Regions from separate parts of the Thalassotalea nanhaiensis genome, predicted to be linked through region 1. Evidence: riboswitches for the same ligand, from Rfam matches in the RefSeq annotation. Region 1 holds a riboswitch; the other holds the start of a gene.
The links. Region 1 has a riboswitch for lysine ahead of dapA (4-hydroxy-tetrahydrodipicolinate synthase). Riboswitches for the same ligand answer to the same signal wherever they lie in the genome.
Positions count from the first base shown of each region.

Region 2: it holds a riboswitch for lysine, as region 1 does, so the genes downstream of both, lysC (lysine-sensitive aspartokinase 3) here and dapA (4-hydroxy-tetrahydrodipicolinate synthase) in region 1, are expected to answer to the same signal.

Region 1 is NZ_CP134146.1:844,413-859,725, forward strand. It holds gene gltB (glutamate synthase large subunit) at 1-3,278, opposite strand, end outside; gene folE2 (GTP cyclohydrolase FolE2) at 3,748-4,674, opposite strand; gene RI845_RS03825 (Hpt domain-containing protein) at 5,124-5,462, shown strand; gene arcA (two-component system response regulator ArcA) at 5,488-6,210, opposite strand; gene RI845_RS03835 (methyltransferase) at 6,623-7,663, opposite strand; lysine riboswitch at 7,850-8,062, shown strand; gene dapA (4-hydroxy-tetrahydrodipicolinate synthase) at 8,182-9,096, shown strand; gene RI845_RS03845 (succinylglutamate desuccinylase/aspartoacylase family protein) at 9,106-10,218, shown strand; gene RI845_RS03850 (DUF2956 domain-containing protein) at 10,241-10,564, shown strand; gene RI845_RS03855 (DUF1145 domain-containing protein) at 10,615-10,863, shown strand; gene RI845_RS03860 (crotonase/enoyl-CoA hydratase family protein) at 10,884-11,690, opposite strand; gene RI845_RS03865 (MAPEG family protein) at 11,703-12,125, opposite strand; gene RI845_RS03870 (hypothetical protein) at 12,319-12,585, shown strand; gene RI845_RS03875 (hypothetical protein) at 12,652-13,866, shown strand; gene RI845_RS03880 (metal ABC transporter solute-binding protein, Zn/Mn family) at 13,850-14,770, shown strand; gene RI845_RS03885 (metal ABC transporter permease) at 14,786-15,313, shown strand, end outside.
Region 2 is NZ_CP134146.1:2,349,016-2,364,328, reverse strand. It holds gene RI845_RS10420 (ArsJ-associated glyceraldehyde-3-phosphate dehydrogenase) at 1-784, opposite strand, end outside; gene RI845_RS10415 (metalloregulator ArsR/SmtB family transcription factor) at 844-1,191, opposite strand; gene RI845_RS10410 (cytochrome b) at 1,400-1,942, shown strand; gene RI845_RS10405 (YceI family protein) at 1,967-2,527, shown strand; lysine riboswitch at 2,831-3,002, shown strand; gene lysC (lysine-sensitive aspartokinase 3) at 3,101-4,453, shown strand; gene RI845_RS10395 (L,D-transpeptidase family protein) at 5,001-5,444, shown strand; gene RI845_RS10390 (hypothetical protein) at 5,497-5,850, opposite strand; gene RI845_RS10385 (sulfite oxidase) at 5,857-7,038, opposite strand; gene metG (methionine--tRNA ligase) at 7,350-9,380, opposite strand; gene apbC (iron-sulfur cluster carrier protein ApbC) at 9,497-10,615, shown strand; gene dcd (dCTP deaminase) at 10,619-11,209, shown strand; gene RI845_RS10365 (gluconeogenesis factor YvcK family protein) at 11,289-12,236, opposite strand; tRNA gene RI845_RS10360 (tRNA-Ala) at 12,613-12,688, shown strand; tRNA gene RI845_RS10355 (tRNA-Glu) at 12,795-12,870, shown strand; tRNA gene RI845_RS10350 (tRNA-Glu) at 13,063-13,138, shown strand; tRNA gene RI845_RS10345 (tRNA-Glu) at 13,321-13,396, shown strand; tRNA gene RI845_RS10340 (tRNA-Glu) at 13,626-13,701, shown strand; gene RI845_RS10335 (formyl transferase) at 13,825-14,664, shown strand; tRNA gene RI845_RS10330 (tRNA-Glu) at 14,987-15,062, shown strand; gene RI845_RS10325 (hypothetical protein) at 15,235-15,313, shown strand, end outside.

The DNA.
Region 1 (15,313 bases):
CCAAAACCGAAGCTTTCAGCACCTAAAATAGCGGCCTTAACAATATCAACACCGGTTTTTAAGCCACCGTCAACTTGTAATCGTACTTTATGACGCAACCCATTAGCGACTAGTGATTGATGCGCTTCTGCTAAACCTAATTCCCAAGGACAACCTGCATATTTAACCGAAGTAAGTGGGCTTGCACCGGTACCACCGTCATAACCTGAAATAGTTATAAAGTCAGCGTACGCTTTGGCAACGCCGGAAGCGATAGTGCCAACACCAGGACCAGATACTAATTTCACTGAAACGATACACTTAGGGTTTACTTGTTTTAAATCGAAAATTAATTGTGCTAAATCTTCAATTGAATAAATATCATGGTGTGGTGGTGGTGATATAAGCGTTACACCTGGTACCGAGAAACGTAGTTTTGCAATAAGTGGCGTTACTTTATCGCCTGGAAGTTGACCACCTTCACCCGGTTTTGCTCCTTGCGCGACTTTAATTTGCAACACATCAGCATTAACTAAATAATGCGGAGTTACACCGAAACGACCAGAAGCAATTTGTTTAATGCGTGAATTGCGTACCGTACCAAAACGGCTAGCGTCTTCACCACCTTCACCAGAGTTTGAATAACCGCCTAATCGATTCATCGCAATGGCTAATGCTTCATGTGCTTCAGGACTTAACGCACCAATACTCATTGCTGCGCTATCAAAGCGTTTGAACATTTCTGTATCGGCTTCAACACTGTCAATATCTATAGAATCAGTGTCTTCTTTAAAGCCGATTAAATCTCTTAATGTTGCAGGGGGTCTTGAGTTCACAGCATCAGCATACACTTTGTAATCTGCGTAGTTACCCGTTTGGACTGATCGCTGCAAGCTAGATACTACATCAGGGTTAAAACAGTGATACTCTTCACCATGCACGTATTTTAATAAGCCGCCATGGGTAATTTTTTGATGTGGTAACCAAGCTTTTCGAGCTAGGTTAATATTGTCTTGTTCAATGTCTTTAAACTTACTGCCTTGAATTCGGCTCTGAATGCCAGGGAAGCATAAATCCATGATCTCATCAGATAAACCAATTGTTTCAAATAAGCCAGCACAACGGTAGCTGGCAATGGTTGAAATCCCCATTTTAGATAAGATTTTCAACAAACCTTTATTAATGGCATTACGGTAATTCTCAACCGCTTGTCTAACAGGAACATCAATTTGACCTTGTTCGACTAAAACTTCGATTGTTTCATATGCCATAAATGGATAAACCGCAGTAGCCCCTAAGCCAAATAATACGGCAAAGTGGTGTGGGTCACGGGCAGAGGCAGTTTCAACTACAATGTTTGAATCACAACGTAGTTGTTGATCTACCAAACGTTTTTGAACTGCGCCTACAGCCATAGCCGCCGGAATTGGTAACTTATCTTTAGCAATTTCACGGTCAGATAAAATTAGAATAACGGTATTTTTGTCACGAACTAAGCTTTCTGACTCGTCACAAATGCGCTCAATCGCCTGTTGTAAGCCTTCGCTTGGACAGTAATTTAGGTCGATAGTTTCTGAGTGATAGTGTTCTGGATCGAACTCACGAAGCTGTTTAATACCTGTGTACATTAATACCGGAGTATCAAACTGTACTCTATCTGCATGCCCTGTAGTTTCGTTAAACACATTGTGCTCACGGCCAACAGAGGTAGCTAAAGACATTACAAACCGCTCACGTAATGGATCGATTGGCGGGTTAGTTACTTGTGCGAACTGCTGGCGGAAATAATCGTATAGGGTACGAGATTTACTTGATAACACAGCCATAGGTGTATCATCACCCATAGAGCCAGTAGCTTCTTGGCCGTTTTCAGCCATGGTTTTAATTACTTGCTGAATTTCTTCATAAGAGTAATTAAATAATTTATGAAACTCATTCATTTGCTGATCGGTAAATACTCGTTGACCAATTTGTTCAGCTTCTAACTTGTCAAAAGGAACTAACTGGCGAATATTATTATTTAACCAATCGCGATATGGGTGACGATTTTTTAAATCATTATCAATATCGGTAGATTTCAATAATTTACCTGTGTAGGTATCTACTGAAAGCATTTCACCTGGGCCAACACGACCTTTTTCTACAACTTCATCTTCACCGTAGTCCCAAATGCCAACTTCTGATGCAAGAGTTATAAAACCATCTCTTGTTCTAACATAACGAGCAGGGCGCAGACCATTTCGGTCAAGGTTACAGGCAACGTGACGACCATTCGTCATTACAATACCCGCAGGACCATCCCACGGCTCCATGTGCATGGAGTTAAATTCATAGAATGCTTTAAGATCATCATCCATTGCCGGATTATTTTGCCATGCTGGTGGCATTAATAAACGCATACCTCGGTATAAATCCATACCGCCAGACATAAATAACTCAAGCATGTTATCTAATGATGATGAATCTGAACCACTTTCATTTACAAACGGCGCTGCCGTTTGTAAGTCTGGAATAAGTGGTGTTTTAAATTTGTAAGTACGCGCTCGACTCCATTGACGGTTACCACTAATGGTATTAATTTCACCATTATGAGCTAAATATCTAAATGGTTGGGCAAGGTGCCATTGTGGTGACGTATTTGTTGAGAAGCGTTGATGGAATACACAAATAGCCGATTGCATTCGAATATCTGCTAGATCTAAATAAAAGTTTGGTAAATCTTTTGGCATTACCAAACCTTTATAAATCGTAACTAAGCAAGATAAGCTAGCAACATAAAAACGACTGTCTTCAATGCGTTTTTCTGCACGGCGTCTTGCCATGTAAAGGCGGCGTTCAAAATCTTGGCTGCGCCATCCTGAAGGGCCATTAACAAAGACTTGCTCAATACCAGGTAAATTACCTTTAGCAATTGAACCTAATACATTTAAGTCTGTAGGCACAACACGCCAACCGACTATTTCAAGCGTTTCTTGTTCAAGCTCTTCTTTAAGAATTTTCTTTGAAAGTTCTGCTTGTACAGGATCTGGATTCAAGAAAATAGTACCAACCGCATACTTAGCGCTCAAGTTCCAATCATTTTCTTCTGCAATTGCTCTAAAGAAGCTGTCTGGCTTTTGCATTAGCAAGCCACAACCATCGCCGGTTTTTCCATCAGCAGCAATACCGCCGCGATGTTGCATACGATCTAGCGCAGAAATCGCAGTTTTAATAAGCTTATGACTTGTTTCGCCCTCTTGATGGGCGATTAAACCAAAACCACAATTATCTTTTTGAAAATTGGGATCATAAAGTTGCATGCATCGTTCTCCTGAATACTTTCTCGTTGGCGATGTTGTATGCAATAAAGGGAATAATAATACCTGAAAACTGAATAATTATTGCAAATGCCAACGGGGGAACTTTCTAAGATATAAGGATGTTCAGCAAAGGTCAATAGAAATTAGAGTTATTACTCTTCATAGTTTGCAAGTAACAGGAAGCATTTATTCAAAGCTATTTTTTCAGTGTTTTACAAAAACCAGTAAAAATAAGGGCATGAAAGATTTGTTTCTAACTATGGAAACTTTTGCCTGTTATTCCATACAGAGCAAAAAAAAAGATAAAATAATTATTCAATTAGACTAAAGATGAATAATATTTGTTTGATTATTGTACGATTTGGTGTTCGTGAGGGGGGATTGGATCTCTAATTTGACAAAACGTTATTAAAGTTGGCTAACTTCGATTAGAAGAAACGCCAACTTTTAAATTCACTAATGTAAAAGATTAAGCTTTATAGCCGTCTTTAACGCCTTTAGTTGTGATGGCGATAGCATCATGAGCGTGTAAAGATTCAAGATGATTGATTTTTACCCAAAAGTCATCATAACCTTCAATTAAATTCATTGCATGTTGGACACGACGAGCCGCATCTTCACAGAACATTAAATTTTGGCCATTCAAGCGAGCAAACTCTTGCTCATCTTCACGTTTAACTGCGGCTTGTACCGGAGTTTGAAGTGACGCTTCTATTGTGTCAACAATATCGGTGATCGGGAAAGAGCTTACCATTGAGTTAAGTTTAACTTTAATTTCAGCAATAGAACGTTGGCTATGTGGGGTAGCAACAATACCTTCTGTACTACCAAGCCATTGTTGGATATCTTCTTTGGCAATGCTGTCTTGTTGTTCAAATTTGCTGGCAAAAGCCTGCTGAATTAACTGTCGAGCAAGAGCGGCTGAACATGGACAAGTAGATGAGTAAGCAATATCAATACAAAGTTCAATGTCTAATTTTCCCTGCTCAATTTTACCAATAATTGTTACTGGGTAAACACGCCAACCTTTTTTACCACTAATTAATGCTTCACGGCGCATTGGGTAATCAAAGTTAAATTTAACATAGGCAGTATCACTTAAGTCTTCATGAGAGCTAATAAACTCAGTAAGTAAATTGGTTAGTGATGAGTAGGTTAGTGTGTTGTTGCTAGCTAAATCGTCTAGTAACAAATATAAGCGCGACATATGAATGCCTTTCGCTTTTGGATCGTTCAAATTAACAAATGCATCTATATGTGCAGAAACAATACGTTCTGCTTCATCTTTAGCAGCAACCATTACTGGCATCTCGATATTACCCATACCTACTCTATCAAGAGTACCTTCGGTTTGTGCCGCGGTTTGGTTGGCTATATCTGGCATTGATGTAGGCATATCGATCGTATTTCCTGTATGAGTTCGTTAATTTACTAATTGCGATGTTTTTAAAGGCGCATATTTTAGCGGAATTTCGCTAATTGTTTTATCTTTTTTTAGGGATTAAAAGAAAAACTTATCTACTTTTATAAAGACCTAGTAAAAAGGTCGGTTATTTTGAATGAATTGTAAGCTAAAATCAATGTTTATAAGGGATTTAACTGGGTTAAAGGTTAATAAACTAAAGATGTTGTTAGTATTTAGTTGCAAGGATGTTCTTTGTTGGTAACTGTGGGCTTTAATTGTATTTTAATGCAGCACAAGCTTATTTTTCATGCTATGTTTTTCAGAATAAAACCCCGTCACCTTTAAATATGTAGGTTCAAAATACGATTTGAAGAGTAACGAATATAACTATAGATAATAATAATTAAGATTCACTTAGATATTTCCCGGAGAAAGAAGTAATGGATATTCTTGATAAAGAATTAATAAAACAATATATGGATGCGTTGGGAAACGAAGTGTTCAACCAAACTGTTGATTTATATATTGAACAATCGAAAATATACTTAAATCAATTAAGCAACGCAATCAGCACTAAAGACTATTCCCTTTGGCAAGAAAGTTGCCATATATTGAAATCTGCATCAGGCAATACAGGTTTAAAACAGGTATTTAACAAGGCTGGCGATGTCGAGTATTCACGTCAGAATTTTGAACAGTTAGCTAAAGATTTAGATGAGTTGCATGAACTCAATGACGTTAGCATTGTACAAATACAAAAATGGCTAGCACAGAGCTAGCCATTTCAATGATTAATAATCAATATTAAGCGTTTAGGTTACCAACAAAGCGGTAGCCTTCACCATGAATTGTGTTAATAAATTCAGGGCTAGACTCATCAGTCTCAAAGTGCTTACGTAAACGGCGTATTGTTACATCTACGGTACGGTCATTTTCACGTAAATCACGACCAGTCATTTCTTGGATAAGATCTTGACGAGTTACAATTTTGCCACGGTTAGCCATCAATAAGCGTAATGCTCTATATTCTCCACGAGGGATAGGGAAAGTATTACCTTGTGGCGACGTCATTTGACGAGAATTCGGATCTAATTGCCATTGATCAAATTCAATCATTGCAGTATCTGCTACAGGCGCTGATTTTTCTGATTGAGCCATACGTTTTAATAAATTACGTACGCGGATCGTTAATTCACGCGGATTAAATGGTTTAGTGATGTAGTCATCAGCACCAATTTCCAAGCCTAACACTTTATCAACATCGCTATCGCGACCAGTAATAAAGATTAATCCTGTTTTGTTCTTTTCAATCAACTCACGAGCTAGTAATAAACCGTTTTTACCAGGAAGATTGATGTCCATTAATACTAAATCAATGTCGTTATCTTGTAGTTGCTGAGTCATGCTTTCGCCATTTGCTGCAACTAAAGTATTATAACCTTCTGCATCAAATAAGTTCTTTAGGTTCAAGCGTGTTACTTCTTCATCTTCAACGATTAAAATTTTAGCTTGTGCTTGGTTGATCATATCTACCTCTGTTTAATAAACTATAACAAGTAATATTTGTTCACTTGTTGTTCAGAAATCGTTGTTATTTCAGACAATTGATTTTCTGTTCAAAAATATATGTTGCATATGATAGAGCAAGCGGCCAAGTATACAATGGTAAAATTGTTGTAAAAATGTAAGTTAAAAAATGTAAATGAGATTGCCTTTTATCCAGTTAAGTTTATGAAATTAAAGAATAAATAATTGTACTTAAATTGTGAGATCAAAATTTGAATTTGCAACAAATTGTAAACAGCAAGGGTTTTTTAGGTTAGTCAGAGATGAATTTGGAAAAAATACGATTGCATTTAGGTTAATGCACTGTTGCTATCAACCTTGAATTAACACTATTTTTAGCTGTTTGTTACTTTTGTTGAAAAAGCAACCCGCACTATTTAAGTTGGCAATGATGGATTGCAAAACCTTTTTCGTTAGCTAACAACTCTGGCTGGCTAATTTCGGCTTTTATAATTGGTGCATACTTTAGGAAGTTATTGGCAACAATGGTTAGCGTGCCATTTTTTAATAAGTGTTTCTTGATACTCTTTAAAAACTGCTCTGTTGCATGGTAGTTAGTTTTAATACCTTGATGAAATGGTGGGTTTGATAATACTGCATTGTATTTACCTACAACATTCGATAAACCATCAGACGCATAAACCTTTCCTGATAAGTTATTTAGCGCTAAAGTTTTATTCGTACTGGCAACAGCTAAAGCATTTACATCTAGCATTTCTATGTCAGCGTTAGGGCATGATTTTTTAACAAAACTGCCGATAATCCCTGCGCCACAACCAAAATCCAATACTTTACCGGAAATTTTCTTTGGTAATTTTTCTAGTAATAACCTAGTGCCATTATCTAACTCGCCACTGCTGAACACCCCTGGCAACGACGCTACTTGAATTGTAGTGTCACCGACAGTTAAGCTAAACTGCTCATACCAATTGTTTAAATTAAATACTGGAGCATGGTTGTTGAAGATTATTTCAAACAAAATACAATGTCTTGCTGAATCAACCTTAGTTGCATTGAGTGTGTAGTCACTACTTAATTTTAAGGCTGACTTAGCCCCACCTTTATTTTCACCTACAACTAGAATAACCGCGTTATCAGTAAGCGTTGGTGCAAGCATTGCCAGCAAAAACTGATATTCTTTTTTTGATTTTGGAAAATAGATAATCACCAAGTCGTGTAATTGTGTCGCTTGATAGTGCTCACTAAATTGACAGTTTAACTTGCTTGCATGTTTTGAGCTGATACTTTTATATTCTGCAAAGTTTACGTTGTAGCTGGAAATCGACGCTTGTGGTGAGGCGTTTTGAAGGTGAGTAAAAAATTCATTGTCGGGACAGCCAACTACCAGTGGGTTATTACTTTCTAGTAAATCTTCGTTTCGAAGCAATAGTTGTGATGGGTTTGATAATGACATTAAATTTACTCAATTAAATATTTAGGCGCTATTTTCTTAATTAAGCATAGATTAGTAAAGTAAATAATCATAAAACAGTGCACTTACTATAACTTATAGCTAAATTGATTCACTTTTTCGGTGCTAAACATTGAATTATATTTAACGAAATGGTTAAATAGCCACCATTGAACGGCCCTATTTTTAGGGTTCAGAAGAGGAGCGTTAACCAGGTAGTTATCTTTAGGGGGCCTTTACCCCATTGATAGATGATGAGGGGGATTAGCGCCGAGGCATAAGTGATTAAGGTAACGCTTTTGTCGGACGAACGGGTTGAATCCCTTCGGCTGTCACTTAACAGCACATAAACGAATACCCAAACAGGGTCGGTTTAGTTTTAAGTGGAGAGCTTCTGGTTTTTGTACTTCGTTGTGCAAGGACCTCTCCTCCTTTGTCTTATACCTAGCCAAACAATTATCTGCTTAACGATAAAATTAATAATATGCGTTGCGTATTATTAAGAAGTAATGAGATTTAACATGACAACTTTTCAACTTAATGATTTTGCCCTTTGGACAGCTTTAGTTACGCCTTTTGATTTAAATGGCGCTGTTGACTATGACAGCCTGGCAAAAATTGTAGACGACCAGCAGCAAGCTGGTAATGGTATTTTAATATGTGGTAGTACCGGTGAAGGCCTTGCCATTGAACAAAGTGAACAATTGAACATTATAAAGTTTATTTGTGACTTAAACCCATCGGTACCTTTAATGGTTTCGGTGGGTGGTTTTAACCTTCCAACTCAAGTTGATTGGATTAAAGCGTGTAATGATTTACCTGTCCACAGTTATTTATTAACCGCGCCTATTTATGCAAAACCAGGAGTAATTGGCCAAACACAATGGTTTAGTGCGTTACTTGATGCTGCAAAACATCCTTGTATGTTATACAACGTACCTTCACGTTCTGGTATCAGTATTCCGGTAAAAACAGTTGAAAATTTAGCTGAACACAGAAACTTATGGGCGATGAAAGAAGCCAGCGGTGATGTAAATGAGTTTCTCGCTTATGCTACAGCAGCACCAAAAATGAAAATGTTTTCTGGCGAAGACGCACTAATACCTTACCTAGCTCCGGTAGGTGCTGTAGGCTTAGTTTCTGTTTGTGCAAATGCATGGCCAGAAGCAACTAATTTATATGTGCAAAAATCATTGGCAGGCGAAGGTGCAAATCTGACCCCTGTTTGGTATAACGCTATTTCGTCATTGTTTGAAGAAGCCAACCCAGTTCCGGTAAAAGTGTTGATGCACAAACAAGCGGTGCTGAACACACCAACCTTACGTGCGCCTTTATCGCACCTTGAGCTAGAATCAGATAACGCAATATTAGCGGCTGATCTGGATATCACTGAATGGCTGTGTCAAAGCCGTACCAATGTACGCCTAGTAAAGTAGTTAATTTCAATGAGTAATTTTAGCAAGCAAGTATTGACTGTAGGTGAGATGGCAAGTGGTGTCTCACTCACTATTCCTGTTTATCGGTTAACCGGCTCTGGTGAAGGGCCTTCTGTATATATACAAGCCAATATCCATGGGGCAGAGGTGCAGGGCAACGCCGTAATTTATCAATTATTAGAATTACTACAGAAGAGTAATTTAAATGGTAATATTACTTTAGTGCCTTATGCGAATCCGGTTGGCTGTAATCATAAAAATGGTGAGTACACTCTAGGCCGATTTGACCCTATTACCGGGGTTAATTGGAATCGTATGTATCACTTTGATGAAACGTTAATTGAGCAGGTAATCAATAAACACAGTGACAGCGATATTGATACCATTAAAACTGAATTTAAGCAGTTGATGCTAAATGATATAGACAATAAATTAGATCATAATAATTATGGTTTAACAACCGGTCGTCGCATTGCTTACCGTTTACAACAAATGGCGTTACAACACGATATCGTACTCGATTTACATACCGGCCCTATATCTTCAAAGCACTTGTACTGCGCTGAATATGCACAACAAAGCGCAAGTTATTTTAATATTGAACATACCATATTAATACCAAATGACTTTGCCGGCGCTCTTGATGAGGCGACGTTTTGTCCCTGGTGGACGTTAACTGAAAAATTTGCAGAACTTGGTCGAGAACTGAATTTTGGTAAAGAGAGCTTTACTGTTGAGTTAGGGTCTCAAGAATTAATAAATTTGGATGAAGCGCTGATAGATGCTCAAAGTATTTTATCTTATTTACAACATAAAGATGTGATTAACGGTAGTGATTATCAACCTGCAGAAATGACACGTTATGCGTGCTATCTTAAAGACTATAAAGTTTATTATTCTCCTATGGGGGGCATGGTGGACTATTTAGGTGAATTTGGCCAAATACTGAAACAAGGTGAGCCTTTAGCCAGAATATTACGTATGGATAACTATGGTGACGGTGATGCATTGCATTACCTCACACTAGATGAAGACGTGATTCCTGTATTACATTTTGCTTCGGCAAGTGTAAATCAAGGAACAGAACTGTATAAAGTATTTACTAATTATTTTACTCTTTGATTTTTTAATTATGCATTAATTTATGACTTCCAAAACAAAAGCACCATCATCAGAAAGTATTAAGGCAGCTGAAACTATGGCTAAAAGCATACAAAAGCCAGGCCAAACCAAAGAGCAAACAAAGTTAATTGCACAAGGTATCCAAAAGGGCATTGAGCAATATAAAAAGCAGCAAAAAGCCAAAGCTAGAGATGCAGACAAAGCCAAGAAGAAGCAACAAAAAGCAAAGTCACAAAATAGCGAGACTAATGCCGTTGAGCTACAAGACGTGCAACAGTCCAAGTTAGCTTGGGTTTTGTTGGCTATATCTTGGTTAGGCTTTATTGCTTATCTTATATTAGTTTGATTTGTGCCCGTTTATTGGCATAAAATTATCGAAATTTTTTTGGAGTGTTTATGAAATTAATTATCGTGGCTTTGTGGTTAGCCTGTTTTTACAATTTAGTTTTGCCATTTGAACAGGGCTTAGAGCATGTTCTACACTGGGTACTTATTGTATTGCCTATTGCTCATCTAATTGAGTGTTTTCTTTTCAAGAAAAGAGTTGAAGAAGCAGAAGGTGACAATATGAAACATTATTTGCAAATATTAATATTTGGTGGCGTTCACCTACTACATCTTAAAAAGCCGAACAAAAAAGCTTAACTAATTTAGAGCCGACGACACTACCAGTTTTGTCGGTTGTCAAAATCTTTAGCATGCTCAGGGCTTAGTTGCTTTTTTACGGCCCGCTGCTGATTCTTTCCTAAGATTACTTTTATTTGATATAAACTTTCTTTGGCGAGCATATGCCAGGACTTTTTGTGCCAATTATTGTTATAAAGTTTTTTTACGGCAGCAACTGAATCTGGTGAACGTTCAATAACAGGTTCAATCAACCTTAATGCTGCCTGATAAGGATCGTTACTAACTTGCGTTATTAACCCGTACTTAAGTGCCTGCTGGGCATTAATTATTTCGCCTGTCATAGCCAAATGCTTGGCAATATCAATGTTAACCAACTCTCTTAGTGCAAGATTTGCCCCCATGTCAGGTATAAGCCCCCACTTAGCTTCCATAATCGATAAAGAAGCATCAGGCGTAGTTATTCTAAAGTCGGCGCCAAGGGCAATTTGTAATCCACCACCCCAACATCTTCCTTGAATAATTGCTACCACAGGAACTGGGATTTTACGCCAGTTTGTGCTGACACGTTGCGCGAGGTTGGAGTTGCCTGGAATAAATTTAAACAGTAATTGCAATATATTCGATTTAGCTTTCAGTACTGACTTTACATCCAAACCACTACAAAAATCTTCGCCATTGCCAGATAGAAACACTGCCCTTATTGCTTTGTTTTTGCTTAATTTTTTACTTACTTTATCTAATGCATGAAACATTGCCATGTCGATAGCATTATGTTTATCAGCTCTATTTAAGTTAACAATTGCTATATTGTTTTCGATCTTTAGGGTGATTCGTTGCTCAGTCACTTTCTTATTCCATTAAATTAAGATGATAAAAACATTTACTAATAAAGCCCATAGGCAAATTGCACCTAGCATATAAACTTTAAACCTTTGCATTACATTATTGTTGGTACATTGAATAAAACTGTGAATTATTCTTAAGCCAACAAACCCCCAGGCTAAATAAGTTACACTTGGTGTATTTATATTTGTAAGTAATCCTAATATGACAAGGCCATAGAAAATGACCGGTAGTTCAAATAAATTTTTTAAATTATTTGCCGGTCTATTTATTTCTTCAGGCAATAATTCAGGGATTTTTTCCGGAGAATGCAATTGTTGAGCAGCTATCTTATGAGCGATTACATAGCGCAATCTTAAAAAGTACATGTATACCCATACAAAAAAGGTAAGTACCATCAAAGACAGCATGGGCAAAATAAGGGGGGATGACGTCATATCTAGTTATCTTTTATTCTTATGAGATAACTCAGCCTATACTATTTTTCATTGCATACATAACAAAATTAGTTTGGCTTAATTGTTTTAGTGTTATATTATAACAAAATAGAAAACAGTCTTAATATTGAATTAATCAAATCTACTATACTTAACTACTATGATTTTTAAACGCTTCCAACAAAACAGTAATATGCTATCTGCAATTATCATTGCAGCTATTTTATTGTTTTCTCCGTTAGCTCAAAGTAGTCATTTAGCCGAGCACGACTTTTCAATTGAAGATGTTCACTGTCAGGTGTGTTTATCGTCTGTTATGGATGATGATTATATTATTGATGGCGATGAGCAAACTCTAGAGCCTTATCACACGGCTTCAATCCATGCGCAACATTACCGCTCTAAACCTAACGTACGCATAACGTTTTATTCTTCACGGGCACCGCCCAGCACCCTTTAAATTTTATTTTTAACGTTACTCATCAATTGCTGAGTAATTTAATACCAAATTTTTAGGATCAATTTAATGAAATTAAGTAAATTAACTACTGCGGTAGTTTTAGGTGTTGCTGCTGCTCAAACACATGCGGCTACAGACGATATTAACGTAAGTGCCATTATCAATGTTGGTTATACAGAACGAGAAGACTTCCAAGGAATTGCCGGCTACGGAGTTGATGACCATGCTGCAGGTCTAAAAAATGGCTTTTGGACTGACCATACTGAAATTGCTATCAGTGCACCTATCGATGATATGTTTTTCGGTAAAGTAACTATGGTGTTAGATGAGCACGATGGTGAAACCGAGGTTGAGCTTGAAGAAGCATTTATTCAAACCACAGCTATGCCATATGATTTATCTTTTCGCGCTGGACGATTTCTATCAAATGTAGGTTATTTAAATGGCAAACATGCGCACACCGACAGCTTTGCTGACAGACCATTAGTTTATCGAGCATTTATGAATGGCCATTATTATGATGATGGCGCTCGTTTATCTTGGTTAGCGCCAACGGAAACCTATATTGAGTTAGGGACCGAAGTGTTTAAAGGCGCAACAATGCCAGCTTATTCTGATGGCGAAGGAGTAGGGGCGCATTCACTGTTTGTAAAAACCGGCGGAGATTTCAATGAATCTCATAGCTGGCAGTTAGGGGCATCTTATATCGGTTTTAAAAACGATGAAGAGTATTGTAGTAGTCATGACCATGGAGAAGAGGATCACGAACCTCATGCTTTAGAAGATGAACATGGTGAAGCATTTGGCGCCTGTGACTTTAGTGGTGACAAAGATTATTACATCGTAGATGCTACGTGGAAGTGGGCTCCTAACGGTAATTACAAGTATCAAAATTTTGCACTTTCTGCCGAATACTTCATCGTTGAAGAAAAAGGCGAATTGCACCATGAAGAAGAGCACGAAGAACACATAAATGTGTTTGATGAAGAGCATCATGATGAAATTGACGTTGAGCACACCGGCTTTTATGTGAGCGGTGTTTATCAATTTAGTCCTAATTGGGCTGCGGGTTTACGTTACTCTGAGATAGATTTTGATGAACCTTATTCGGATGGCTTTAAGCCGAAAGTATCTACGGCTATGATGGAGTATCGCCATTCACACTTCTCAACGATTAGACTGCAATACAGTCAGGATAAGTCGGTAGAACACTTCACTGACGACCAAGTTACGCTACAATTTAATATGGCATTAGGAGCTCATGGTGCGCATCAATTTTAAACAAAAGTTTGCTTTAGTTTGCACTGCATTGCTGGTAACAATGTTACCAGCTCAGGCACAGCTGAATATATTTGCCTGTGAACCTGAATATGCAGCGCTGGCTAAAGAGCTGGCAGGGGACGATGCGAATATATTTAGTGCAACTACTGCTAAACAAGATCCTCACTTTGTACAAGCAAGACCTAGCTTGATTTCTAAAATGCGTCGTGCGGATGTAGTTATTTGTGCTGGCGCCGACTTAGAAATAGGTTGGTTGCCAATGTTGCAAATGAAGTCTAATAATCGTGATGTTCAATCTACAGAGAAAGGTTTATTTTTAGCATCTGATCATGTTGAAAACCTGGATATCCCGGTTAAGGTTGATCGCTCGATGGGGGATGTCCATGTATTGGGTAACCCGCATGTACATTTAGACCCATTTAGAGTGGCTAGCCTGGCCAAGTCTTTTACTGAAAAGTTAGTGCAACTCGATGGTCCAAACGCTGCTGTTTATCAGAAAAATCTAGCAGATTTTAGCCAACGCTGGAAAACTGCCACGGCTAAATGGCAGAAAAAAGCTGAACCTTTGCAGGGTATGAAGGTAGTTGCTTACCATTCATCATTTAAGTATTTATTTGAGTTTTTAGGCATGCAACAAGTTGGTGATTTAGAACCTAAACCCGGTTTGCCACCTACCAGCTCTCATTTACTCAGTGTACTTGATATTGTGAATCAACAGCAGGTGAAGTTGGTCGTATATACCAGTTATCAAGATGCAAAGGCTGCAGATTGGTTGCAAGATAAGACGGATATTGTAAGCCTGCAACTACCTTATACGGTCGGTGGCAATAAACAGAGCGTTGATTTGTTTACTATGATGGAACAGCATATTTCAATGCTATTGTTGTCGTTAGAACAGAAGTAATAAGGTTAAAGTTTAATGGTTGAATTAATTGATATTTTACTCCCGGCATTTGTTGCTGGCCTGTTGGTGCTTAGCACCCATGTGCCTTTGGGCTATCAGGTGTTAAAGCGAGGGATTATATTTATTGATTTAGCCATTGCTCAAATTGCCGGGCTTGGCGCTGTAGTGGTACAAACAACTGATATTGGTCATCACTTACCCGGTGCCAATTATATTGTTGCTGCTCTGTTTGCCTTAAGTGGCGCTGGAATTATTGCTTTATTTGAACGCTTTGCAAAGCAGCAGTTAGAAGCATTAATTGGTTGTTTATATGTGTTGTCAGCAACCGGAGCGTTTTTATTGCTTGCCAATGATCCCCATGGCGGTGATTTATTAAAACAAGTATTATCAGGGCAAATTCTTTGGGTGACGTTTTCAGACTTATATCTTCATATGGCTCTATATGCTGGCATTGTTGCACTTATGGTATTTAAACCAGTGCTATTATCTGGCAAATGGTTTTACTTTATTTTCGCTATTGCTATTACCAGCTCAGTGCAAATG
Region 2 (15,313 bases), 1.5 Mb from region 1:
TTAGTAATTCATTTACTTCTTCTACGCTTATACTCCGCTCTACTTCAAATACACAATCGGTGATAGACGCATTGGCAAGAGGTACTCGAATAGCATGACCATTGAGCTTTCCAGCCAATTCAGGAAAAATATGGGTAATAGCAGTCGCTGAGCCTGTAGTGGTAGGTATTAAACTCATGCCACAAGCACGAGCTCTACGTAAATCTTTGTGCGGAGCATCTAAAATTGTTTGGGTATTGGTAATGTCATGAATGGTGGTCATAGAGCCATGTTTAATACCAATTTTTTCATGTATTACTTTTACAACTGGAGCCAAACAATTTGTTGTACACGATGCCGCAGTAACGATAGGGTGCTCATTTTTATCATAAAGGTGTTCGTTTACACCTAGTACAATATTAAGAACGCCATCTTCTTTTACTGGCGCAGTAACAACAACGCGTTTTACCCCTTGCTCTAAATAAGGTTGTAATAAGGCTTTTGTTTTAATTTTACCAGAAGCTTCAATGACAACATCACAATTGGACCAGTCAGTGTCATTTATTGCCGTATTTTGACTACAGGTAATGGCTTTTCCATTGATCACCATATTATTATCTTGATGGGTTGCTTCATGGTGCCAGCGACCGTGCACAGAGTCGAATGTCATTAAATGCGCAAGAGTTTTAGCATCTCCTGCAGGATCGTTTATATGAACAATTTCTACATCTTTCATATCATATGCTGCTCGCATTGATAAACGGCCCATTCGGCCAAAGCCATTAATACCTATTTTAATTGTCATGTTAATTCCTATATGTTTTTACCAATTCGATTAACGAATAGTATTGGTATTGTTGCTTGTTACTCACAACAGTGTTTTATGCGCTGAGGGCGGTCACCCATTGCCATAAGATTAGTCAAACTGCTCTGAATAAATTCGGTATTTGTTGATGCTGTATCAGCAATGATATTTTTTGCCCATTCTGCTAAGTCAGGGTTAATTCGATAATAAACCCATTGGCTTTGCTTTCTATCAACCAAAACCCCCGATTTTTTAAGTTGCGCTAAATGACGTGAAATCTTCGGCTGGCTATCTTCTAATGCAACCATGAGTTCGCATACACAAAGCTCTTCCTGCAAATGAATCAGCATCAGGCTTTTAGTGCGAGTATCATCGGCGAGGTTTTTAAAAAACTCTGTAGGTGTCATGGCTATTACTCAATCTCAATATATGAAATCCATTATATATGGTTTAGCGTATATTAAAACGATAAATTTAAAATTTGTGATCTATTTAGTTTATACCAGGTAAAAAAAACCGTTCTAAAAATTAGAATGCTTATTATAATTTTTTACGCTTTTCTTTTATCCAATGAACCGTACAATAGCGGTATTGGTACTTGAGACACAGCAACATATGACTAAACAAGCGATAAATTCTTACCCATTGCTCAGCAAACTTACCCATTGGATAAGTGCAATAACCATTATAGGTTTATTTGCCTTAGGCTATTGGATGGTTGACCTTACTTATTACAGTAGCTGGTATAAAACAGCGCCGCATTGGCATAAAAGTATCGGTATTTTATTATTGTTCGCCACCGTGGCTAGGCTAATATATAAGTTTAAGCAGCCTAAAGTGTCGCCAGTAGCTAGCCATTCTAAATTGGTTAAAAAAGCATCGAAGCTTACCCATGCTATGTTATATCTAATGATGATAGTGCTAATGATCAGCGGATATTTAATCTCTACAGCCGATGGTAGGGCGATAGAGGTATTTAATTGGTTTTCAGTAGCCAGTTTAGGTGAGCTATTTACTAACCAAGAGGATATTGCTGGCATTGTGCACAAATATTTAGCATACAGCTTAATTGCTTTAGCAGCTGTACATGCAGGTGCTGCAATTAAACATCATGTTATCGATAAAGATGACACTTTAAAAAGAATGACTACAAAATAACTATCACATTAAAAGAGACAACAGATGAAAAAATTATTAATTTCGACAGCGTTCCTTGGTTTAGCTGCTGTTATGCCAGCAAAAGCTGCAGATTACATTATTGATTACAAGGGAGCGCATGCTTCGGTAAACTTTAAAGTAAAACATTTAGGATATAGTTGGTTAACAGGCCGGTTTAACGAGTTTGATGGTAAATTCAGCTATGATGACAGCAATGTTGCCGCGTCGAAAATAAGCATTACTATTGAAACAGCATCGGTTGACTCTAATCATGCTGAGCGTGATAAACACTTAAAAACAGATGATTTCCTAGATGTAACTAAATTCTCAACCGCTACATTCGTTAGTACGAAAGTTGAAGACCAAGGTAATGGAAAACTGGCGATTACTGGTAACTTTACGCTGCAAGGTATTACCAAAGAGCTTGTAATTGACGCGGTTAAAATCGGTGAAGGTGACGATCCTTGGGGCGGCTACCGAGTAGGATTTAGCGGCACAACTGCTATTAAAATGAGTGATTTTGGCTATAAGATGGATTTTGGTGAGATCTTATTTGATCTGCACATTGAAGGCGTACGCCAGTAAAATAAGTAAAACCAAAGCCCTTATTACTTACAATAGTCGTAAGGGCTTTCTCCCTTAGGTATTAATTTTTTAACCATAGCTAAATTAGGCCCAACGTTTCTCCTCCGTAAAATTGACTCTTCTGCAATTCATGTGCATGAGGAAAGCAACCTATTAAAGCCAATAGGGTGCTTTTAAATTGTTTATTCCTGTGAAAACTATTAATTACTAAATAATTATATGCTTTAGTGGTTGATTTTGATTTTTAATTACTGTCTAATAGCGGCGTTGATTTAGAGTTATTGCTCAAACAAGACTTTAACCAACACCAGAAGAGGTTGCATTAGCCAGGTAAATAATTTTAGGGGCCACACCCCAAAGACAATTATTGAGGGGGACTAATGCCGAGGATGATTATTTTAGTGGTAAATAACATTCGGTCATATAGGTTGAATCCTAGTGACTGTCACCAAAGTGGTGGAGAGCTTCTGGCTGAAAACGTCTAGATTTCATATCTTTTACCTATCAGTCATGCTCTTCCTTATAAGTAGTTGTAGTGCTAAGTTAGCTACTGCAAGTTAGGGAGAAGATCCAATGTCAAATATCGCATTAAATGTAGCTAAGTTCGGTGGAACAAGTGTTGCCGATCATGAAGCTATGCTTCGCTGCGCTCAAATTATTAAATCTCAGCCACATACACGTGTTGTGGTTGTGTCGGCTAGTGCAGGTGTTACTAATCATTTAGTAACATTGTCGCAAAAGGTATTAACCAGCGAGGAGCGCAATGAAATAATTGCTGCAATTCGAGTCATTCAATATAACATCACTCAGCACTTATCTGCCGAAACAGAATTAAACAGCCAAATTGATGCTGTTCTTATTTCATTAATGGAATTAGCGGAGCAACAAGGCACACTTCAAACCGCAAAAACAGCTGATGCGATTTTAGCCTGTGGCGAGCGGATGAGCTCGATAATTTTTGCAGAGGTGCTTCGTAGTCTTGATGTAGACAGCTCTGCTTTTGATGTTCGTGAAGTAATGCAAACCAATAGTTTATACGGCAAAGCGGTTGTTGATATTGAAGCACTTGCGTCTAACTGTGCACAAAGCCTAACTCCTTTATTATCTGAGCAAGTTATTGTTACTCAAGGCTTTATCGGTAGAGATGGTTTAGGTAATACCACCACGTTAGGACGTGGTGGCTCAGATTACTCTGCGGCATTAATTGCTGAAGCGATTAACGCAACTGGTTTAGCTATTTGGACTGATGTTGTCGGTATATTTACCACTGATCCGCGCATCGCAAGTTCTGCCCGCGCTATTCCTGAAATTAGTTTTGGTGAAGCGGCTGAAATGGCTACGTTTGGGGCTAAGATATTGCATCCAGCAACCTTAATTCCGGCAATGCGCAGCTCGATACCGGTATTTGTTGGTTCAAGTCGTGAGCCTGAAGCCGGTGGAACACAAATTATGCAAGAAGTCGCTTCTAAGCCAACTTATCGCTCAATAGCATTGCGTCGAGAGCAAACATTGGTAACGGTTAAAAGCCCTGCGATGTTACATGCCAGCGGTTTCCTTGCGCAGGTTTTTACTATACTTGCTAAGCATGAACTAAGTGTTGATTTAATCACTACTTCTGAAATTTCAGTAGCACTTACCTTTGATAATCCAACAGGCTCAACTCAAGCGCTTATTAATAAAGCTGTTGTGGAAGAATTAGAGCAACTTTGTGAAGTGACTGTTGAACATGGCCTATGTTTAGTTGCCATTGTTGGTAATGGCTTAGATGCATCAACAGGGTTAGGTAGCAGTATATTTAACAATATTGAAGATACTAATATCCGTATGATTTGTCATGGTGCCAGCTCTAATAATCTGTGCTTCTTGGTAAATGAAGTTGACGGTAACAGTGTTGTTGAAACTCTGCACGATAAGTTATTTGTTTAAACTAGGGGGCGAAGATCGTTTCTCTAATTACTGCTTAATAACGAATAATTTACAGAATTTAAGCCGTTTTCAACATGGACGTTGTATATGCCGAGAGCGCATGGATGCGTAGGAACGGTCCATAGCAATTCTAAGTTAATTCTTCCATGAATTAAAAAGCCAATATCCTTTGATATTGGCTTTTGTGATTAAAGGCCTTGGTATAACGGTAAAGTTATTTAATCGGATAAACGTATTTTAACCAAGCCATCATTCTTAGCAGAATTCTTCTAACAAGAGAAACATGTAAAATGTCATGCTTATGATTGATCACTACAGCTTGCCCTTGTACACCTAAAGGTAAATAGAAATCTTTTAAGTTTTCATCTAATTCAATTAACCCTATAACAAAGCCTCAGCCATCGCAGGTAATACTCTGGTTAACTTACCTTAAAATAATAATTGCTATAATTGATGTATCTTTATTAAACTAGTGATATATATTTTTATCTTGATTGTTATGATGCGCGTTTTAATTTTCTGTTTATCCATTTTTTCTTGCCTATCCTTGGCAAACACACCTCATTTTAAAGTTGACTTGGTAACAGTCGATAAATCTACTCGAACTATGTTTCTCTATGCTGGTGATACTATTGTAAAGGAATATCACATTGCACTTGGAGAAAGCCCTAAAGGCCATAAAGAGCAGGAGGGGGATAATAAAACACCGGAAGGCAGTTACAACTTAGATTATAAAAAAGAAGACTCACAATTTTATCGAGCGATGCACATAAGTTACCCCAACGAATCGGATATTGAAAAGGCTAAGCAAAAAGGTATTAATCCTGGCGGATTTATTATGATCCATGGTCAAAAAAATGGTGATACTAAAAACCCGAAAATAACACAACGTTTTAATTGGACTAACGGATGTATCGCTTTAACAAATACAGAAATGGATGAGTTTCTAGCCTTGGTTGATAGTGGTACTAGAATAAATATTCAGTGGTAAAGCAATTGCATAGTTAAAAAACAACGCGGGGTTATTTTTTAACTATGCAAGTTTACTGTTTTGGTGGTAGCAAATGCTCAGGTAAATTCTTCCTACGCCCACTTTCTGTAGGGCTATAGTGTTTCTCTAGGTAATCGAGAATAATAACTTCATTTTGCATTAAAGGCCAAAGACCTTGTTTCTCTTGCATCCAGCGGATTGTGTCCAGCCATGTTTCTCTCGACATCCTATTTTGCGTAACAAGTGCGGCGCTATGACAAGCTGTACAATTTGCTTTAACAATATCAAAGCCGGAATCTAAAACTAATCCAGTTTCTTTATCTAATGCTGGTTTTGCATGACTTAATACGCTGAATGTCAGTAGGGTAGGTAACGTTAATTGCAATAAGGTTTTAGAATTAATCATCACAGATTACACCACTTTAACAGCAATTCTGTGGCATGCATTATTTAGATAACCCTTTGGATTCCAACCTGGCAAGATCATTGGCTGAGCAGTACCATCAGAGTCGGTCGCTTTTGCCCATACTTCATAATAACCGGCCTTTGGAAATTCTAATTCTGTATTCCAGTGCTGCCAGGCATTGCGATTAACTGGTTTAGAGATGGCAATGTCATACCATGTTTGACCAAAATCGATAGAAACTTGCATCCCTGACACTTCTTTGTCACCAGCCCATGCGTGTCCATTTACTGATAACGTTTGTTTTAACGAGTGCAGCACCCCTGACTTTGGAAATGTAATCAATGATTTAACTGGCATATTGTGAATGATACACATATCTTCATCTGCAACTTTGGTTCCCGGAGCAACTGTTTTACAAGGTACTCTGTACGCACTACCGGTCATTTTCGTACCGTCGTGTACTTTATTTCGGATATCGATACCTGTTAGCCATTTACCGCCAGTAGAAGCCGGCCATCCACCGAACACAAGGCGTAGTGGAAAACCATTCATTACAGGCAGGTCTTCGCCATTCATCGCCCAAGCAATTAATGATTCATCTTCTAAAGCTTTACTCATAGGAACCCCACGAGATATAGCAGCTTTACTCGGATCGCCACTTAAATGAGAGTCAGCGCCATGATAGCCAATGTAAACCGCATCATCTTTAATACCGCAATCAAGCAATACGTCTTTTAATCGAATCCCCGTCCATTTAGGACAACCAACTGCACCCGTTGTCCATTGGTTACCCTTTGCTGGCGGATTAAACTCTGAACGGCCATTGCCGCCACATTCCAAGGTTAATTGATAAGTGTGATGTTTAAACTTTTTCTTTAGTTCTGCCAACGTATACGTTTTTGAGTCTCTAACCGATTCACCGCCAATAGTCAGCGTCCAGTTTTCACTGTCTACATTTTGAGGAGGAATGCCATTATTGCGAACAAATAATTTATTTGCTGGTGTAACAGAATCGTTTAATAAGTGCGGTGGTGTTTCAGCATTAATAGGGCGGTCGTTTAATACTAATAAGCCTGGATGCTTGCCTTCAATGATAAAGTTTTCAGCTGTTTGAGCTAACGCTGCGGGTATCATTCCTGAAGGCATAAAGCGACTAAATACAATTTCGGCACCTAAAATGGTACTCATTGCGGTAAGGCCTTTTAAGAAGCCACGTCTGGTAAGTGGATTTGAAGTCCTGCCAAACACCTTTAAATCTGCAGCAATTGGATCTTCACTATATAATTCGCCAATTCCTTGTTTTATCGATGGTTTATTGATTTTTGTTGGCATGAATGCTCCACATTTTTTTAGCTTTTATTGTTTTTATAAGTGTAGAATATCTTCCTTGTTGTAGATTTTTAAGTAAAGCGTAAAGTTTAACTTGGCAACCGTTATTCTCAAATTGAATTAAAAAAGGCGAGCTTAATGCTCGCCTTTACTAGTAACCTATTTGAAAGTTACATGACACGTTGACCGGGTTGTGCGCCATCATCTGGGTTTAAGATGAAGATATCTTTACCACCAGGGCCTGCAGCAATGATCATGCCTTCAGACATACCAAAGCGCATTTTTCTAGGAGCAAGATTAGCTACAACAACTGTAAGTTTGCCCTCTAAATCTTCAGGCTGGTAAGCCGATTTAATACCAGCAAATATTTGACGAGTTTCACCACCTAAATCTACTTCTATACGTAGTAACTTGTCAGCTTTTTCAACATGTTCAGCAACAACAATTTTCGCTACGCGTAAATCAACTTTCGCAAAGTCTTCAAAGCCTATTTCATCGGCAATTGGGTCATCAGCAAGAGGGCCAGTAATAGGTGCTGCTTCTTGAGTTGCGACTAAATTGTCTTTTGAGTCTTCTACCATAGCGTTCACTTTATCCATTTCTACACGTTGTAATAACGCTTTAAACTTATTTACTTTATGATCGACTAACAGCGCTTTATGGCCATCCCAGATCAGTTCATCATTTAAGAAACCGGCTGTTTTAGCTGCAAGTTCAGGTAATACGGGTTTAAGATATATCATCAAGATACGGAATAAGTTAATACCCAACGAACAAATATCTTGAACTTCTTGCTGCTTACCGTCTTCTTTAATTAATTGCCATGGTTCTTTAATTGCAATGTATTCATTAACTTTGTCAGCCAGCGCCATGATCTCACGCATTGCACGACCAAACTCACGTTTTTCGTATAACTCAGCAATAGAGTCACCGGCAGCCATTACTTCATCAGCTAATTCTTGATTATCAATAGTAGTCGATAACATGCCGTCAAACTTTTTCGAAATGAAACTTGCACAACGAGAAGCGATATTTACAACTTTACCAACTAGGTCTGAATTCACTCGTTGAGCAAAATCTTCAAGGTTCAAATCTAAGTCATCAATACGACTGGTTAATTTAGCCGCAAAATAATAACGTAAAAACTCTGGGTTAAGATGTTCTAAGTAAGTACGACCTTTAATGAAAGTACCTTTTGACTTAGACATTTTACGGCCATTTACTGTTACAAAACCATGCGCATAAACAGATGTAGGTTGACGATAATCGGCACCGCTTAACATTGCTGGCCAGAATAATGAATGGAAGTAGATAATATCTTTACCAATAAAGTGGTAAAGCTCTGCAGTAGAGTCTTTTTCCCAGAATTCGTCAAAGTTAATACCACGTTTATCACATAGGTTTTTAAAGCTGCCCATGTAGCCAATTGGCGCATCTAACCATACATAAAAGAATTTACCTGGGGCATTTGGAATTTCAAATCCAAAGTAAGGTGCATCGCGAGAGATATCCCATTGCTGTAGACCAGATTCAAACCATTCACCAAGTTTATTTGCCATTTCTTCTTGCAATGAACCACTGCGAGTCCAGTCTTTAAGCATTTGCTCAAATGCAGGTAAATCGAAGAAGTAATGTTCTGAGTCTTTTAATACCGGTGTAGCACCTGATACTACTGAGATTGGATTAATTAAATCTGTTGGTGAGTATGTTTCACCACAACTGTCACAATTATCACCGTTTTGATCTTCGCTTTTACACTTAGGGCAAGTACCTTTTACAAAACGATCTGGTAAGAACATCTCTTTTTCAGGATCAAACAACTGTGAAATCGTGCGTGTTTTGATATGACCTTTAGCATTTAAACGATTATAAATTTCTTCAGCAAATACGCGATTCTCTTCACTATGAGTTGAATGATAGTTGTCGAACTCAATATTAAAGTCAGCAAAATCTGCCATATGCTCTTCACGAACTTGGCTGATCATTTCTTCAGGCGTAATACCTAGTTGCTGTGCTTTAAGCATAATAGGAGTGCCATGAGCATCGTCTGCACAAACATAATAAGTTTCATGGCCACGCATTTTTTGAAAACGCACCCAAATATCTGTTTGAATGTACTCTAATAGGTGACCTAAATGGATTGGACCATTAGCGTATGGTAACGCGCTGGTTACAAGAATTTTGCGATTATTGCTAGTCATTGAACGAACTTGCCTAATTTATAAATATTTTAATGGAAATAATGGCTGTGATAGTACAGAATTTAGGGCGTATTTTCATCAATAATTATCATAAATCATAAGAAAAACTGGCGATTATGTTTAAAAACCCATTTAGCAGTAATAAATCAGAACAAAATGTGAGTGATAAGATCACCGAATTCCTTAATAAATATAAATCCAACCTGTTTCCAGATGGGGTATTAAAGTCAGTAACAGGGTTTAATATCACTTTAGATAAGCAAACCTACCTAATAGAGTTTACCTTACCATTTCCATGTCAGGGCGAGCTGGAAGCTATCGCTAAAGAACTTGTTACACTGTTGGATATCGACATTGAGCTTTCGTTACTGTTAGATGTTAAACCGGTGAGAAGTCATGATATCAAGGGCATTAAAAATATCATTGCCATAGCATCGGGAAAAGGTGGTGTTGGTAAATCAACAACAGCAGTAAATTTAGCTTATGCATTAATGGCTGAAGGGGCAAACGTTGGTATTTTAGATGCTGATATCTATGGGCCTTCAATTCCTACTATGTTAGGTATCGAAAACCAAAGACCATCATCAACAGATGGCAAGTTAATGCAACCCCTTAAAGCTAACGGCTTAACTGCAATGTCGATTGGTTTTTTAGTATCAGACACTGATGCAACAGTCTGGCGTGGTCCTATGGCAAGTTCTGCTTTTTCACAAATGTTGAATGAAACGGCTTGGCAAAATGATAGCTCAGCGTTAGATTACTTAATCATCGATATGCCACCCGGCACGGGCGATATACAGCTTACCCTAGCTCAAAAAGTACCGGTAGCTGGCGCAACTATAGTGACAACCCCGCAAGATATCGCGTTAAAAGATGCGGTTAAAGGCATTAACATGTTTGATAAGGTGAAAGTGCCAGTGCTTGGTGTTATTGAAAATATGAGTTATCACCTTTGTGAAAACTGTGGACATCATTCGCATTTATTTGGTGAGGGTGGGGCTAATCACATTGCAACTGAATATAAAGTTGATTTATTGGGCCAATTACCGCTTAATATCCACATTAGAGAAGACGCTGACACAGGTAAATCGTCAGTATTAGCAAATACTTCTAGTGAAATTACCAGCTTGTACCGTAAAATAGCACGAAATATGGCCGGACAATTGTATTATCAATTAGATGCAGAAAGCCCATATACTCCAGAAATTATTACTGTAAAAAATATAGAAGAATAAAACATGAGACTTTGTGATAGAGATATTATCGAATTAATAGAACAAGAAAAAATTGTTATTACACCGAAACCTGATGAGTCGATGATCTCAGGGGTAAGTGTTGATATTTGTTTAGGCCATAAGTTCCGTGTTTTTCAAGATCATACCGCACCTTTTATTGATTTAAGTGGGCCTAAAGGTGAAGTGCAAGAAGCAATGAACACTGTTATGAGTGATGAAATTCATATAAATGATGGCGACGCATTCTTTTTACATCCGGGTGAATTGGCACTTGCCGTAACTCATGAGTCAGTTACATTGCCTGCTGATATAGTAGGGTGGTTGGATGGACGCTCATCCCTTGCCCGTTTAGGACTTATGGTTCATGTAACGGCGCACCGAATTGATCCAGGTTGGTCTGGCCAAATTGTTTTAGAGTTTTACAATTCTGGTAAATTGCCACTGGCATTACGACCGCGTATGAAAATTGCAGCGTTAAATTTTGAGACCATGTCTGGCGATGCGTTACGCCCTTACAATAAACGCGTAGATGCTAAATATAAAGGTCAGCAAGGTGCGGTTGCCAGCCGTATTAGTGAAGACGATAAATCGTAGTAATTAGATCTTTTTACAACAAAGCCCATATTAATGGGCTTTTTTTATGGCTGAAATAGTTAGAATAGATACCTAAATATCATTGGTTTACTACTTTATTGTTGTTTTCATCGTTAACCGCTGCCGCTTTTGCTTCAACTAAATCAAAAGCCAGTAAACATTGTTCTAATGCGTCAACAAGTAATACTTTATCATGAAAATATTCGACCTTTTCACTAGCCAATGGTGTTTTAACAAGATCGACAAAATCAGACGTTGCCTCCATATTTTCAGTAACAACAATATCTACAGGCTGACAACCAATATTATAGGTTAACCATTCCAATCTTTCGTCGATGGTTAACTCTCCGGCAGGGCTTTGTTCTTGGGCAATATTATCAATAAATATACACTTAGCATTACAATTGGCGATAGCTTTTGAAATATCTCTTACTAATAAAGGCGGGACTATTGATGTTAAAAAGCTGCCTGGACCTAAAATTATTAAGTCAGCATTGTTAATTGCTTTTATCGTTTCTGGCAATGCTTTTACCAACGGTGCCAGCATCATATTTTTCGGCATGGTAGCCATATCATCTACAGATATTTCACCTACGCGACATCGACCTTCTGCATAAAAGGCCATCAAATCAGTTGGCGTTTCAGACATGGGTTGCACACTGGTTCTAACTCGTAATATACGCCTGATAAGTTTTATTGAATCAAGAGGTCTTGAATGAATGTCGTTCAGGGCGTATAACATTAAGTTTCCAAGGTTATGACCACTTAATTCATCATTACCATCGAACCTAAAATTAAATAATTTAGAACCTACAGAGTTTTGATCAACCAGTTGCATAAGGCAATTACGTAGATCGCCCCATGCAATGGTACTGCTTCGTCTTCTTAATTTTCCTGTAGAACCGCCATTATCAGTTGTTGCTACTACACCCGTTAATTGGTCACCTAAAAAGGATAGGGTAGACAACACACGCCCTAAACCATGACCACCACCAATGGCGACAACTTTTAATTTTTTTAATCGCATAAAATAAACATCCGAATATTAAGCCTAAAAATAGCAATACAGAAAGGCAGGCTTATTATAAAAATATAGGCCATTTTAATGTGAAAACAACAGTTTATGCTATATAAAAATTGTAATCATGGTCAGCCAAGTGTAATTAACGAATTAGATTTCCGTATGTTTAGCTTTCAAATTAATAATTAATCCCATCTTTTTGGAGTTTTTTATGCAATAAACTTGTCAAAAAACAAGCAAACCGATCGATTAATGAACGAACATACAATAAATACCACTTTTTTACGTTTTTCTTCAAAAAATAGGTTGACAGTTTTGGGATGACTGCATAGAATTCGCCTCGCTTTCAACGAGTCTAGGTCGCTCCTGAAAGTAGAAGTTTGGGGCCATAGCTCAGCTGGGAGAGCGCTTCGCTGGCAGCGAAGAGGTCTGCGGTTCGATCCCGCATGGCTCCACCAATAAACTTCTTAAGGTTTTGGCAAGAACCGACGTAAGGTTACTTACGAGATGGTATATATTTCGGTATATAACAATGCGAATGTTAACTTAATTGATAACACCAGCGTCCCCATCGTCTAGAGGCCTAGGACACCGCCCTTTCACGGCGGTAACAGGGGTTCGAATCCCCTTGGGGACGCCAATATTTTTTAAAAAGTAAGTTGTACCGTAAGGTAATATACAAGTTCTTAGTGCCAGGTGTTTTACACCGGACACAGTAAGTTTTTAAATGTATTTAACAAATTCTGCAAATAAAAGGATTGCTCAGTTGAACAAGTTCAACGTTCGCCCTAACGCAGAAACATAAAAATATATTTTTATAAACAGTTTCTGCGTCCCCATCGTCTAGAGGCCTAGGACACCGCCCTTTCACGGCGGTAACAGGGGTTCGAATCCCCTTGGGGACGCCAACTTATTTTAGATAACTTAAGTGATTAAGTTCTAGTGCCAGGTGCTTGCACCGGACACAGAAAAACGTTTAAAAGAATGTGTTACAACATTTCTGCAATAAAATAAGGTCGCTCAGTTGAACAAGTTCAACATTCGCCTTAACGCAGAATTAACAAAACATGTTTTGTAAAACAAATTCTGCGTCCCCATCGTCTAGAGGCCTAGGACACCGCCCTTTCACGGCGGTAACAGGGGTTCGAATCCCCTTGGGGACGCCACTTATTTTATCAATACAATTTATCTTAGGTCTTGGCCAGTTTGCTGGTTAAGTAGGTAGAATTCGATTTTATCGATTTCTATAGATGTGAGGATTTATCCTTACGCAAGAAACAATTTAAGATATGTTTTGAATGAATTCTGCATTTTTAAGGATTATTCAATCGGCGCAGAGCTTGATTGAATGCCAACGCAGAAACATCAAAATATATTTTGATAAGCAGTTTCCGCGTCCCCATCGTCTAGAGGCCTAGGACACCGCCCTTTCACGGCGGTAACAGGGGTTCGAATCCCCTTGGGGACGCCACTTTACAGTGATGAAAAAGCCGACGTAAGTCGGCTTTTTTGTGCCTGTTAGAAAATACCAATTAAATTTCTATAAAATTCATGTTTTAATCACTTCATATTTTTTCAGTTTAACGGTTTTATTTTGAATATTACTATTTTAGCCAATAGAGATGTTGCGAGTAACTTTGCAATTAATCTTTTGCTGCCTCGTTTAAATAAACACCATTTAACGATATTTCTTTCTACAAAAGTAGGGAAACAGACAAATAAACCCACGGCTCTTTTAGAATTGGCATTTTATGAGCAGGAATTATTTAACCAAGTATTGTCCCCTAAAATTAATGCTCAACATAGTGAACAAACCGGTTTCAAAACTTTCGAACAGTTGCATGACATTGTTGATGGCGGAGTTCGGGAGTTAAATAATATAAATACAGAAGAGGGCTTTAATCTGTTTAACTCTTCTCAACCCGATTTAGTCATATCTATCCGTTATGGGGTCATTATTAAATATAATGTTATAAATGTACCTCGTAATGGGGTTATCAACCTGCATTCAGGAATTTTGCCTGACTATAGAGGTGTTATGGCAACTTTCTGGGCGATGTATAAGAAAGAGCAACGTATCGGTATGACACTGCATTATATTAGTGATGGTACGATAGATACGGGGAGGGTGATTGATAAATCAAGCATAGATGTGAACTATCAAAAATCATATCTGTGGCATGTTCTTGAGCTTTATAAAGAAGGTACACAATTAATCATTAACGTCGTAAATAAAATAAATCAAAATTTGACAATAACCAGTTCAGCCCAAGAAGAGGGCGGTGATTATTATACATTTCCGACAACTGCTGAAATAGAGACTTTCATTAATGCTGGTAATTCCATTATTTCAGAATTAGAGGTTAATGAGTTCATTAATCAGTATTATTGCTTCAATGTTAAATTGAGTGAACTTACCCAACCTGAGCAATAGTTAGGCTTAAATGATCTTTTTTGTATTTTATGTCGAACTTTTATTGACACTCCTAACTAATCTCATTATTATGCACGCCATTGAACAGCAAGGCATTGCTTTGACGTTCTAAACAGTTTTATCTTAGGTCTTAAATCAAGCAATTGGTTAAAGAGTGTAGAAAGTAATTTCTACTAGATGTGAGGATTTATCCTTACGCAAGAAACAATTTAAGATATGTTTTGAATAAATTCTGCTTTTTTAAGGATTATTCAATCGGCGCAGAGCTTGATTGAATGCCAACGCAGAAACATCAAAATATATTTTGATAAACAGTTTCAGCGTCCCCATCGTCTAGAGGCCTAGGACACCGCCCTTTCACGGCGGTAACAGGGGTTCGAATCCCCTTGGGGACGCCACTTTACAGTGACAAAAAAGCCGACGTAAGTCGGCTTTTTTGTATCTAAAATTTGTTAAAATTAAACGTTAAATCAGATTATTCATGACAACTAAGGTCATATCCAGGCTTGTTTTTAGTATAATTTACCAGTAAATTGACTATTAGGATTTTGGTTAAGGGAGTAAAGGGCAATGACATATATCGACTACGTCATGATATTGATGGTCATTAATGGCTCACTTAGTTATTACTATGGGCGCGACAAAGTTC